DNA from 3 places in the Pandoraea morbifera genome. Region 1 is predicted to be linked to each of the others. Evidence: predicted binding sites of a transcription regulator. Region 1 holds the regulator's gene; each other region holds the start of a gene.
What was found. Region 1 encodes sigma-54, which starts transcription at its own class of promoters, with help from an activator protein. Its sites were predicted from a motif close to TGGCANGNAANCTGCTTT; they were not measured.
Positions count from the first base shown of each region.

Region 2: prpB (methylisocitrate lyase) is a predicted target of sigma-54. The motif match lies at 1,513-1,530, and genes of this name have one in related genera.
Region 3: PMO31116_RS19290 (arsenate reductase (azurin) small subunit) is a predicted target of sigma-54. The motif match lies at 1,560-1,577, and genes of this name have one in related genera.

Region 1 covers NZ_CABPSD010000002.1:419,361-423,534, reverse strand. The annotation lists gene hprK (HPr(Ser) kinase/phosphatase) at 1-606, opposite strand, end outside; gene ptsN (PTS IIA-like nitrogen regulatory protein PtsN) at 706-1,161, opposite strand; gene hpf (ribosome hibernation-promoting factor, HPF/YfiA family) at 1,398-1,751, opposite strand; gene PMO31116_RS05325 (RNA polymerase factor sigma-54) at 1,888-3,375, opposite strand; gene lptB (LPS export ABC transporter ATP-binding protein) at 3,470-4,174, opposite strand, start outside.
Region 2 covers NZ_CABPSD010000007.1:187,990-192,163, forward strand. The annotation lists gene prpR (propionate catabolism operon regulatory protein PrpR) at 1-1,257, opposite strand, end outside; gene prpB (methylisocitrate lyase) at 1,611-2,501, shown strand; gene prpC (bifunctional 2-methylcitrate synthase/citrate synthase) at 2,529-3,680, shown strand; gene acnD (Fe/S-dependent 2-methylisocitrate dehydratase AcnD) at 3,688-4,174, shown strand, end outside.
Region 3 covers NZ_CABPSD010000013.1:111,727-115,900, forward strand. The annotation lists gene PMO31116_RS19285 (arsenate reductase (azurin) large subunit) at 1-976, opposite strand, end outside; gene PMO31116_RS19290 (arsenate reductase (azurin) small subunit) at 987-1,511, opposite strand; gene PMO31116_RS19295 (substrate-binding domain-containing protein) at 1,678-2,568, shown strand; gene PMO31116_RS19300 (sensor histidine kinase) at 2,576-4,039, shown strand; gene PMO31116_RS19305 (sigma-54-dependent transcriptional regulator) at 4,036-4,174, shown strand, end outside.

The DNA of each region.
Region 1 (4,174 bases):
CGGACAGCGGCCTTCCACGAAGTCCGGGCCGAGACGCACGAAATCGACGGCATCGTCGGCGACCAGCCCGTGACCCCGGCTGATCAGTTCCAGGCCGAGCTCGCTCTTGCCCAGGCCGGAGTCGCCGGTCAGCAGCACGCCCATGCCCAAAATGTCGATAAATACGCCGTGCATGGTGCATCGCGGCGCGAACACGCGCGAAATATACAGCCGCAGGCTGTCGATGACGGCTGCCGTCGACATTGGCGTGGTGAACAGCGGGGTCGAGGAACGGGTACAGCGCAGCACCAGGTCGGGCGGCGCTTCGAGGCCGTCAGCGACGACCAGGAACGGCGGTTCCAGGGCGATGACTTCGCCCATGTGGCGTTTGCGGTTCTCGTCGGTCAGGCGCTGGTAATAGCGCAGTTCGGCCTCGCCGAGCACCTGGATCCGGTTCGGGTGAATGAGGTTCAGGTGACCCACGAGGTCCGCGCTGGAGGTCGCGGTAGCCACGCTTTCGGGCGTGAAGCCGCGCTCCCATCCCTCATGGCCGGTCAGCCACGACAGGCGCAGCGTGGCCGCGTTGTCGTCGAATATGCTCTGCGCGTTGATGCCGGTCAGTTCCACCGCGTCGCCTCGTTCGGTTGGGTGTGGGAGCTACGGAATTCGTCTGTCTTTGCGGCGATACCCGTGAATATCGGCGGAAATCGGCGAGCCCTTGCGGGCTCAGGGCTGCCAGTTCGCGAGCGCGGCGTGAATGACTTCGGCGTCGGGCGCCGTGGTCAATGTCTCGCGCATCGAGCGATCGGAGAGCAACTGGGCAATTTCGGACAGAATCTCGAGATGCTGCTGGGTTGCCTGTTCCGGAACCAGGAGGAAGAAGAGCAGGGAGACGGGCTGGCCGTCGGGGGCTTCGAACGGAATCGGGTCGGCCAGGCGCACGAAGGCGGCCATCGGATGCTTCAGGCCCTTGATCCGGCCGTGCGGAATCGCCACGCCTTCCCCCAGCCCGGTCGAGCCCAGACGCTCGCGCGCAAACAGATTGTCGGTGACAAGCGCGCGCGTGAGCCCGGCATTGCTCTCGAAGAGCAGCCCGGCTTGCTCGAAGACGCGCTTCTTGCTGGTGACGGACAGTCCAAGCAGGATGTTGGACGCAGGTAAGAGTTTGACTAAACGATTCATCTTGTAATACGGGCGAACGCGTAGTCGCCCTCCAACCCCCGATTGACCTCGCATTATAGACCACCCGTCGCTGCGCCCGCGCCAACGCGCGGAACTCGTCGGGACCATACAAAAGGGGCCGTTCAACGGCCCCGCGGTGGGTGATGCCAGACTTATGACAGACGTAGGTTCGCGCGTGAGGTTCCGTGCGGCTTCTCGTCAGTGTCGGTCAATGCGACGACCTCTCCCGGATGGACTTATTGCAGCGGTTCCGCCTCTGGAGGTTGCTGGTGCTTGAGTGCCTCGCGGCCGTGATCCTGAACCTTGTCCTTGTATTGCATTACCTTGCGGTCGAGCATGTCGATCAGCTTGTCGATGGCAGCGTACATATTCTCGTCACACTTCTCGACGAAAATTTCCTTGCCCTTGAGATACACCGTGATGCTGGCGATCTGGCGCCCGGTCTTCTCCTTGGTCTTGTCGACAGAGAGGATCACCTCGGCGCCGATGAGCTGATCGAAGTGCCTCAACACGCGTTCGAGCTTGTTGACGACGAATTCGCGCAGCGACGGCGTGAGTTCGAGATGATGTCCACTGATCTTCAGATTCATAGCTGCTCTCCTTGCTGAAATGCCGAAGTGCAGGCCGCGTCACGAGCGACGCCGGCTGATGAGAGCCATTGGCGTGACGCAATGTCGCACTGCGGCGTAACGCCCCAGCGAGCCAACATGGCGCACCAGGACCGTACTACAAAGATTTGCGCAAGTTGACTGCGGGGATTCGCATGGCCTCGCGGTACTTCGCGACAGTGCGCCGCGCCACCACGAACCCTTGCTCTGCCAGCAGTTCCGCGATACGGCTGTCGGAAAGGGGGCTCTGCGGGTCTTCTGCTCCTATGAGTTGCTTGATGAGTGCGCGGATGGCCGTCGATGACGCTGCGCCGCCCGCTTCCGTGGCCACGTGCGAACCAAAGAAGTACTTGAGCTCGAAAGTCCCGAATGGAGTGAGCATGTACTTACTGGTTGTCACCCGTGAAATCGTGGATTCATGTAAACCCAGCGTATCAGCAATCTCGCGTAAAACCAAGGGCCGCATGCCGATTTCGCCATGCGTGAAGAAGTTCTTCTGTCGCTCGACGATCGCCTGCGCGACACGCAGGATCGTGTCGAACCGTTGCTGGATGTTCTTGATCAGCCATCGGGCTTCCTGGAGCTGCTGCTGCAGATTGCCGGTGCCCGGATCGTTGCGGTTGTTTCGCAGAATTCGCGCGTACATCTCGTTGATGCGCAGTCGCGGCATGACCTCGGGATTGAGTTCGGCGATCCAGTTGCTGCCCTGCTTGCGCACCAGCACGTCGGGCACCACGTAATCGGCCTGCGGCGAGCCATAGGCCGCGCCGGGGAACGGGTCGAGCGAGCGAATCAGGTGATGCGCCGCGCGCAGACTGTCCTCGCTCACGCCGAGCAGGCGACGCAGACGCGTGTAATCGCGTGCGGCGAGCAGTTCCAGGTGATCCGAGACGATGCGTAGCGAGAGCGTGCGCACGCTGCTTGGCGGAAGGCGCTGCAACTGCAGACGCAGGCATTCGGACGGCGTACGCGCGCCCACACCGGCCGGATCGAAGCTCTGCAGCAGCGCGAGCGCCGCGTTGATCTCTTCGGTCTCGAGCGCCAGCTCTTCCGGCATGTCCGCCTGGATTTCGTCGAGCATGGTACCGAGGTAGCCGTCTTCGTCGAGCGATTCGATCAGGAATTCGACGAGCGCGCGATCGCGCGGCCCGGCCTTGGTCAGGCGCAACTGCGCGAGCAGGTGTTCGCGAAGGTTGGGGTGATCGACATGCAACTGCGGACGCGCGTTGTCGTCGTCGTCTGAGGCGCTGCCCGAGCGGGCGAAATCGTTAAGACTCCAATCGCTGCCGCTGTCCTGGTTGCTGTCGTCGAAGCGGGTCTGGCCGTCGAGCTCGCGGGTTTCGTCATGGCCGTTGGCCGACTCGGGGCCTTCGCTGCCGCTGCTCGCCGACGTGCCGCGCTCGTTGCGCAGCGACCCGTCCGTGCCGACACGTACCGAGCCCGCGAGCCAGTCGTCCTCGCGTTCGAGCATCGGGTTCTGGGTGAGGGCGTGCTCGACTTCCTGCTGAAGTTCGAGCGTCGACAGTTGCAACAACCGGATGGATTGCTGCAACTGCGGCGTGAGGGTCAGGTGCTGCGAGGTGCGGAGTTGAAGAGTCGGTTTCATAGCGTGTCTCGCCTTCATTGTAGAGGCTTTGTCACGCCAGCGGAACCGGCCCGGCGCCCTATCGGTGGCAGGGTTTACATGCGAAAAATTTGCTTTACATCCGGAAATTCTCGCCCAGATACACGCGCCGGACGCTCTCGTCGGCCACGATCTGATCGGGGGTGCCTGCGGCGAGCACCGAGCCTTCGCTAATGATGTAGGCGTGATCGCAGATACCGAGCGTTTCCCGCACGTTATGGTCGGTGATCAGGACACCGATGCCCCGATCTTTCAGAAAACGCACGATTCGCTGGATTTCCAGCACGGCGATCGGATCGACGCCGGCAAACGGCTCGTCGAGCAGGATGAAGCGCGGTTGCGTTGCCAGCGCCCGGGCGATTTCCACGCGGCGGCGTTCGCCGCCGGAGAGCGACATGGCCGGATTCTCGCGCAGATGGCTCACCTGGAGCTCGTCGAGCAGGGCTTCGATGCGTCGCTCGATCTCGTCGCGCTTGAGCGGCTTGCCCTGGGCGTCGACCTGTAGTTCGAGCACGGCGCGAATATTGTCCTCGACCGTAAGCTTGCGAAACACCGACGCTTCCTGCGGCAGGTACGAGACCCCCATGCGGGCGCGCTCGTGAATCGGCAATTCGCTGATCAGGTTGCCATCGAGCTGGATTTCGCCGTCGTCGGCGGGCACGAGCCCCACGATCATGTAGAACGAGGTCGTCTTGCCCGCGCCGTTGGGGCCGAGCAATCCCACGACTTCGCCGCTTTTCACGTCCAGCGACACGTCCTTCACGACGGTGCGCGCGCCGTA
Region 2 (4,174 bases), on a different contig from region 1:
ATTGATCGCCACGAAGGGGTAGTCGCGTCGTCGACTGGCGTTGTGAATGCCCTGCGCCAGCAATTCCTTGCCGGTGCCGCTCTCGCCATGCACGAGTACGGTCGAATCCGTTTGCGCATAGCGACGCGCCAGCGCACGTACCTGCGTCATCGCAACCGAGTCGCCGATCAGGTCGTCGAGCCGATAGCGTGCCACCAGGTGCCGCGGGCGGTGACGCGAGCGCAGCGAGCGGTCCACACGCGCAAACGCCTGCGAGTCCTGGCACGTGAGCAGTGCGCCCGTGAGCGTTCCCTGATCGAGCAGCGGGATACGGTTGACGACCCACGTCTTGCCCGCCATCGAGACGATCGCCTCGAGTTCGGCGCTCGCGCTCTCCAGGGTGCGCGAAATGTCCAGCGCGGGCGCGATGGCGTCGAGCGGGCGGCCGACGGCGTCGGTCGCGTTCACGCCTAGCATGCCGGCCATCGACGCGTTGATCGCCTCCACCCGGCCATCGAGGTCGACGGCAGCCACGCCTTCGTGCAGATGCCGGAGCACGGTGTCGAGACGCTCGCGCCGCTGCGCTTCGATACGTCCGAAGCGCGCGACTTCGAGCGACGTGTCGAACGCCGCGCGCACCGAGTCCTGCGAATACAGAAACACGCCCGTGAGCCCTGCGCGCTCGGCCAGTTCGGTCACCAGGCCGGGGCCGACGATGACCTCGACGCCTTCGTCGCGCAGTCGGTGCACGAGATCTTCGGCGTCATGCGCGTCGTGATAGGCATGCTGCGGGATGTCGAGATGAAACGCGCTCTTGAAGCGTTCGAACTCGGCGGCCGGGCGCGCGTACGACACCAGCGCGATGCGCGAGGCGGGTGACGGCGAGGGCAATGCGCGGCGCGCTCGGGCGAGCGCGTGCATGACATCGAAGCCGGTGACCTTGACAAGCACCACGGGCAGTGCGACGCGCTCGCGCAGGAACGCGCCGTTCGAGCCCGCCGCGACGATGCCGTCGACACTGCCCGCAGGCAACTGCGCCAGCGCGTCGATCACGGCTTCGTAGCCTTTATCGATGATCTGGACGTCGGCAACGGCCGCGTAATCGGGCACGATGTCGCGATAAAGTTCGCCGAGCTTGCTGATGCCCACCGCCCAGATCACCGGTTTCCTGACGGCGGTGACGGTCGACTGGGCAAGCGCGGCGCGCGGCAGCCCGCCGGGGGAGGACAGTGGGATCGGCACACGGGCGGGCAGTTCGGCGGCGTTCGGTTTCGGCATGGTGTGACTTGTGGAAAACGCTAGGACATCGCGTCAGCCTCGGCGCGTGGAATGCCGATAATCGTAGCATATTGAGATTAGGCGTTTCATTTTGTGTTTCAAATTGAAACGACATGCGACGCGATGATGACGCGGCGCACGAAGTTCGGCTTGACGCAAACGTCACATGCGCGAAGAATTTCCGTCGATAAATGAATACGTTAGGTGCTGGTGCGCCGCGTGCGGCGCCCGGCGCGATCGGCGTTCTCCGGCGCCTGGCACGCCCATTGCTTAAGAGAACCACCGCATTTCAACCCAGCGCGATCCGGCGGGCTCCGACCGATCGTCGCGCATGACACGACCGAGGGATTCAAGTGACGCAAACCATTCGTTCGGCCGGCGCCGCCTTCCGCGAGGCCGTCAAGACCGAGCAACCGTTGCAGGTTGTCGGTGCGATCAACGCCAATCACGCCCTGCTGGCCAAGGCGGCCGGCTTCAAGGCGATTTATCTGTCTGGCGGCGGCGTTGCGGCAGGCTCGCTCGGGTTGCCCGACCTGGGCATCTCCACGCTCGACGACGTGCTGACCGACGTGCGCCGCATCACGGACGTCTGCGACCTGCCGCTGCTGGTCGATGTCGACACCGGGTTCGGTCCGTCGGCGTTCAACATTGCACGTACCGTGCAGTCGCTCATCAAATTCGGCGCCGGCGCCATGCACATCGAGGATCAGGTCGGCGCGAAGCGTTGCGGCCACCGTCCGGGCAAGGCGATCGTGACGCAGCAGGAGATGGTCGATCGCATCAAGGCCGCGGTCGACGCGCGCACCGATGAGAACTTCGTCATCATGGCGCGTACGGATGCGTTGGCCGTGGAAGGCTTGCAGGCGGCCATCGATCGCGCTTGTGCCTGTGTGGAAGCCGGCGCCGACATGATCTTCCCGGAAGCGATGACGGAACTGCCGATGTATCGCCAGTTCGCTGATGCGGTGAAAGTGCCGGTGCTCGCCAACATCACCGAGTTCGGCTCGACGCCGCTCTTCACCGTGGAAGAGCTCAGGAGCGCGCAGGTCGGGCTGGTGCTGTATCCGTTGTCGGCGTTCCGCGCCATGAACAAGGCGGCCGAGAACGTGTACCACACGATTCGTCGTGACGGCACGCAAAAGGCCGTGCTCGACACCATGCAAACCCGCGCCGAGCTCTATGAGAGCATCGGCTATCACGCGTACGAGCAGAAGCTCGACGCGTTGTTCGCGCAACAGAAATAACCGAATCCCTGATCTGGAGGAATGAGCATGAGCGAGACGACTGCCACCGGCTTCAAGCCCAAGAAATCCGTCGCCCTGTCGGGCGTGACCGCCGGCAACACCGCCTTGTGTACGGTGGGCCGCTCGGGCAACGATCTGCACTATCGCGGCTATGACATCCTGGATCTGGCGCAGACCTCGGAGTTTGAGGAGATCGCCTATCTGCTGGTCTACGGCAAGCTGCCGACGGTGGCCGAACTGCGCGGCTACAAGGCCAAGCTCAAATCGCTGCGTGGCCTGCCGGCCGCAGTGAAGGAAGCCCTCGAGGCCGTGCCCGCCGCCGCGCACCCGATGGACGTGATGCGCACTGGCGTGTCCGTGCTCGGCACCGTGCTGCCCGAAAAGGACGATCACAACATTCCGGGGGCGCGCGACATCGCCGATCGCCTCATGGCGAGCCTGGGCTCGATGCTCCTGTACTGGTTCCACTACAGCCAGAATGGCGTGCGCATCGACGTCGAGACCGACGACGACAGCATCGGGGGCCACTTCCTGCATCTGCTGCACGGTCGGAAACCGTCCGACCAGTGGGTGCGCGCGATGCACACCTCGCTGATTCTGTACGCCGAGCATGAGTTCAACGCGTCGACCTTCACCGCACGCGTGATCGCGGGCACGGGTTCCGACATGCACTCGGCCATTACCGGCGCCATCGGTGCGCTACGCGGTCCGAAGCACGGCGGCGCCAACGAAGTGGCGTTCGAAGTGCAGAAGCGTTACGACTCGCCGGACGAGGCCGAGGCCGACATCCGCAAGCGCGTCGAGAACAAGGAAGTGATCATCGGCTTCGGTCACCCCGTCTATACGGTAAGCGACCCGCGCAACAAGGTCATCAAGGAAGTCGCGCATCAGTTGTCGAAAGATCAGCAGAACACGGCCATGTACGACATCGCCGAGCGTCTGGAGTCGGTCATGTGGGACGTCAAGAAGATGTTCCCGAACCTCGACTGGTTCAGCGCCGTGAGCTATCACATGATGGGCGTGCCGACCGCGATGTTCACGCCGCTGTTCGTGATCGCCCGTACGTCGGGTTGGAGCGCACACATCATCGAGCAGCGCATCGACAACAAGATCATTCGCCCGAGCGCCAACTACACCGGTCCGGAAGATCAGAAGTTCGTACCGATCGAGCAACGCTGAGCCGTCCATGAACACCGAATACCGCAAATCGCTGCCCGGCACGTCGCTTGATTACTTCGACGCCCGCGCTGCCGTCGAGGCCATCGCGCCGGGCGCCTACGACACCTTGCCCTACACGTCGCGCGTGCTCGCCGAGAACCTCGTGCGCCGGTGCGATCCGGCCACGCTGGCCGAGTCGCTCAGGCAACTGATCGAGCGACGCCGCGACCTCGACTTTCCGTGGTTTCCCGCCCGTGTGGTCTGCCACGACATTCTTGGGCAGACAGCGCTCGTCGACCTCGCCGGTCTGCGTGATGCGATTGCCGCGCAAGGGGGCGATCCGGCGCTCGTGAACCCGGTGGTGCCCACGCAACTGGTGGTCGATCACTCCCTGGCGGTGGAGTGCGGCGGTTTCGATCCGGATGCCTTCGCCAAGAACCGCGCCATCGAAGATCGCCGCAACGAAGACCGCTTCGACTTCATCAACTGGACGAAGAAGGCGTTTCGCAACGTCG
Region 3 (4,174 bases), on a different contig from region 1:
GGTCAATCCAACCCTGCGAAACGACGTAAGTGAACAGCCCGTTGAAGAGCGCAACGTCCGTCCCCGGCTGGATGTCCAGATGAAGCACGTTATCTGCGCCAGCGACCTGCTCCGCGATAGCAATGGTCGGCGAGCGACGAGGGTCGACGAAAATAATCTTCGTGGCCGGTGTAGCTTCGCCAGCGAAATGCTGCTTCTTCTTGTCGAGCGTTCCACCTTGGAGATTGAGTACCCAATGATTGAGGAAGTAGTTCGTCTGGGTCTCGTATGCGTTATTGCCAATCGACATCAGAACGTCCGCGAGCTCTGCATCCTCGTAGGAATTGTTCAGCTCACCAATGCCCATTTCGCGGGTGGCGTGGCACTCAGAGTTGTAGGCCGGCCGATTGTGGATACGCACCATCGGCGTCTGAATTGCCGTGAACATCAGCTTTCCCGTCGCCCAGGTGTTCTCAAAGCCACCGCCGGCACCGCCGTGGTCGAATGCCGAGAACACCACGCCGCTTGGGCCATCTTTATCCAGAGTGCGCTTGAGCAGGCCGGCATAAATCTTCATCGCGCGGTCCCAGTTCGTGTCTACCCACTGGTCACCGACATAGAGGCGCGGGTTGAGAAGCCGGTCACGCGTGGAGCCGTATGGGTTGTACATGTACATGGCCATCTTGCCGCCACGCGTAGAACTGAGCCCGCTATTAACCACGCACTCCTTGTCCGGGACAATCATGACGTTGTAGCGAGCACCGTTTGCGTCGCTCACGACGTTGGTCATCGCGGGCGTAAGCGTCAGCGATAGTGGTGGCACCTGTTTTCGGAAGTCGACGCCAAGCGCGTTTTCTCCTGGCGCTCGGCCTCCCTCGGTCCCTTCCGGCCACTTGTAGACGTGATAGCCACACCCCACGATGCAGAAGTGGCAAGTCATGTTGGTACGTTGCGCGCTCGGGGGCGGCAGCGTAATGCGGTCACCGTTGTTGTTCATGACTCCTCCGTTACAGGACGTTCGCCTGCCGACCGTACAACATGCCCTCAACACCCGTGGCAGTGATACGGCCGCTCTTATCGTCGTAGGTGAGATGAATTCGCGGCAGATTCTCCGTCGCCTGACCGGCAATCATTTGTCCGCCTTTTTCCGCATCAAACATGCTGTAGTGACACCCACACTTGAAGGTGTTTGTCCCTGCGTCGTAAGCGACCGGGCAGCCCATGTGCGTGCACATCATGCTGTACGCGACGATGTCCTGATTCGGCCCGACGCCTCCGGGCGCGGGCACGCCGAGCTTGATAGCAAGACACGGCGAAGATGCGTCGGGATAACTGAATTGGAGCGGTGTGCCCTGAACAATCTGCCCCGCAGTGCCCAAGGGTTTTCGCGGATAGGGAAGAACCGTATGACTGGTATCCGGCGCTGCGGCCGGGGCGGCTGATGCTGGCTGTGCAATGCCTACAGCGGTTACTGCGACACTCCCACCGCTGAGCTTGAGAAATGTGCGGCGCGTTAAGTTCTTATCGGACATGCCTCCTCCTTGATACCCCTTCGGGCAACCAGTACTATCGAGAGGAGAAAGGCAAACTCCATGCCACACGAGACCGAAGCCGATGCGGCATGGGGTCCAATAATTCGATGCCCCCAGAAACATCGTTATATGTTTCCAGGAGGTAACGGGAAGAGGGGACAAAGCAATGTCCGGGTTACCGTTCAGTAACACCCGACGGACGTTGATTCACGCTGTTGGGGCTGGCGTCGGCCTCGCCGCGTGCGGAGCTGTTCGCTCTGCGCTTGCTGCTCCGCAGCAAAAAGTATTGTTTGGAACGACAGCTGTCTTCCTCGACAATCAAGTGCGGCTTCTCTCGAAGTGGCGCGCGCATCTGGAGTCTCATCTCGAGCAAGAGGTCCAGTTTGTTCAACGAGGCAGTTACGGTGAAATCACCGAAATGCTCCTGGCCGACCAACTCGATGTGGCGTGGGTATGTGGATACCCATATGTCACTCACACTGACCGCATGAAGCTGCTCGCAATACCGCAGTACAAGGGGCGCCCGCTCTACCAGTCGTACCTCATCGTTCCCAAATCCCAGCAAGACATATCGAGCATCACTGAGCTGCGAGGGAAGGTGTTTGCTTACAGCGACCCGCAATCGAACTCGGGGTATCTGGTCCCGCGCACCGAGTTGATTCGAAACAGTCTCGACCCACGGAGCTTTTTTAGTCGCACGTTCTTCACGTTCGCGCATCGGAAAGTCGCTGAAGCCGTATCAACAGGACTCGCATCAGCTGGCGAAATCGATGGGTACGTCTTCGACACAATGGCCAAACAGTTGCCGGATTCGGTGTCGGGGGTTCGCGTCGCATGGAAATCGCCGGCCTACGGCTTTCCTCCACTGGTGGCGCGTAAGGGGCTGTCGATGGAAACCTTCGCTCGCATCCAGTTGGCATTGCTCGCGATGCCGGAGAGCGCCGATGGGCGAGAGCTTCTTGAGCACCTGAACCTGGACCGCTTCGTCATTGGCGACGACCGGTTGTTTGACGGCATTCGAAGCCTCGTGCGGATTTCCGACACGATGCCGACGTGAGCCTGCGATGCTAGAGAACGTCAGTTATCGCTACAAGATTCCGCTCGCACTCGCTGCGGCAATCTTCCTGACCGAGTGTGCTGTCACGGCGGTGCTCCTTGGGTTGGCTCTTGCGGATGCTCGGCACAACGTTGTGGATGGCGCCAGAAGTCTCACCAATGCCACTGCCATCGCAGTTCGTGAATCACTGGTCAGGGACGACCTTTTCCGCGTCTATGAGTTTGTGCGCACGCCGGTCGCCGCGAAGCAACCCGACGACCCACTGACGGCGGTTGTCGTCTTCGATGCAAACGGTAAGGTCTATGCCGCGAGTGAGCCGCGACAGTATGTGACGCTAACGAAGTCCGACGACATGGGGCACGCCATCTCGTCGGCCATTGCCGCACTACGCGCCAGTCCGCTCGACTTCTACTTCCAATACCCAGGCATCTTCAGTCACGACCCTATTGTTGGCGCCCGAGCTGTGCTGGCAGAAGACAACACGCCGCTTGGCTTCGTTGTCGCCACTTACGACACGGGAACGCTTCGAGGCAGTCTCGGCACACTGTTTATTCGAATTGCGGTGCTTAACGCAGCAGGATTTCTGCTACTGATTCCGTTGAGTTGGCTTTGGGGCGCACGTATCGCCCGGCCGCTCCATCGACTCTCCAATGCGCTTGGCCGGGTTCACACGACCGAACCCGAGGTGCTCAAAGACGAAGTTGTAGCACACGGTCGTGATGAGATTGGCCGGCTCTCCGCCAGCTTTAGAGACATGCTCGATGAGCTAGCCGAGAAGCGCCAGCTTGAGCGCGAAATGGTTGTCTCCGAGCGATTGGCTGCGGTGGGACGCGTTGCCGCAGGTATCGCCCATGAAATCAATAACCCACTCGGCGGGCTGATTAACGCGGTCGACACCCTCGGGAAGCACGGGCAGCCAGACGGACTGACGCAGCGCACGCTGGCGTTGCTGGAGCGTGGTCTGGCTCAGATTCGCGCAACGGTCGGAGCCCTGTTGTTCGAGGCTCGTCTCGACTCACCGACGACCGCACCGTCGGATTGGGACGACCTAAGGCTGCTCGTGCAACCTCAGGTCCTCACTAAGCGCGTAGCACTTCAGTGGCACGTTCCAACTGAGAGCGTCAACGTACCGTCCCACCTGGTTCGCCAGCTAGTTCTGAACCTGCTCCTGAATGCGATGAAGGCTGTCCCTGTGAACGGACGGGTCTCCTGCCGCGCGGCCGTGAAGGCGTCGACGTTGCGTATCGAGATAGCCAACACCGGCGAGCAGATTCCCGAGGAAATGGTGACGAGCTTGTTTGAGCCGTACTGGCCAAGCCAAAGCCCAAAAGGCGTGCGCTCGTACGGTATTGGGCTTTGGGTTAGCTACCAGATAGTCACGCAGCTCGGTGGAACGATAGCGGTATTGAGTGATGAGTCCGACACGTCATTTGAAGTCATATTGCCGTTGCGCAATGGAGAACCCTCATGAACGCCCCGAAGATATGCCTCGTTGAGGACGACCCGATTATGGGTGAGTCGATGGTGGAGCGCTTCCAGCTAGAAGGGTTCGCCGTTGACTGGCACACGATGGGCGCCGCGGCATTGGCGGCCATCCCTAACGCGC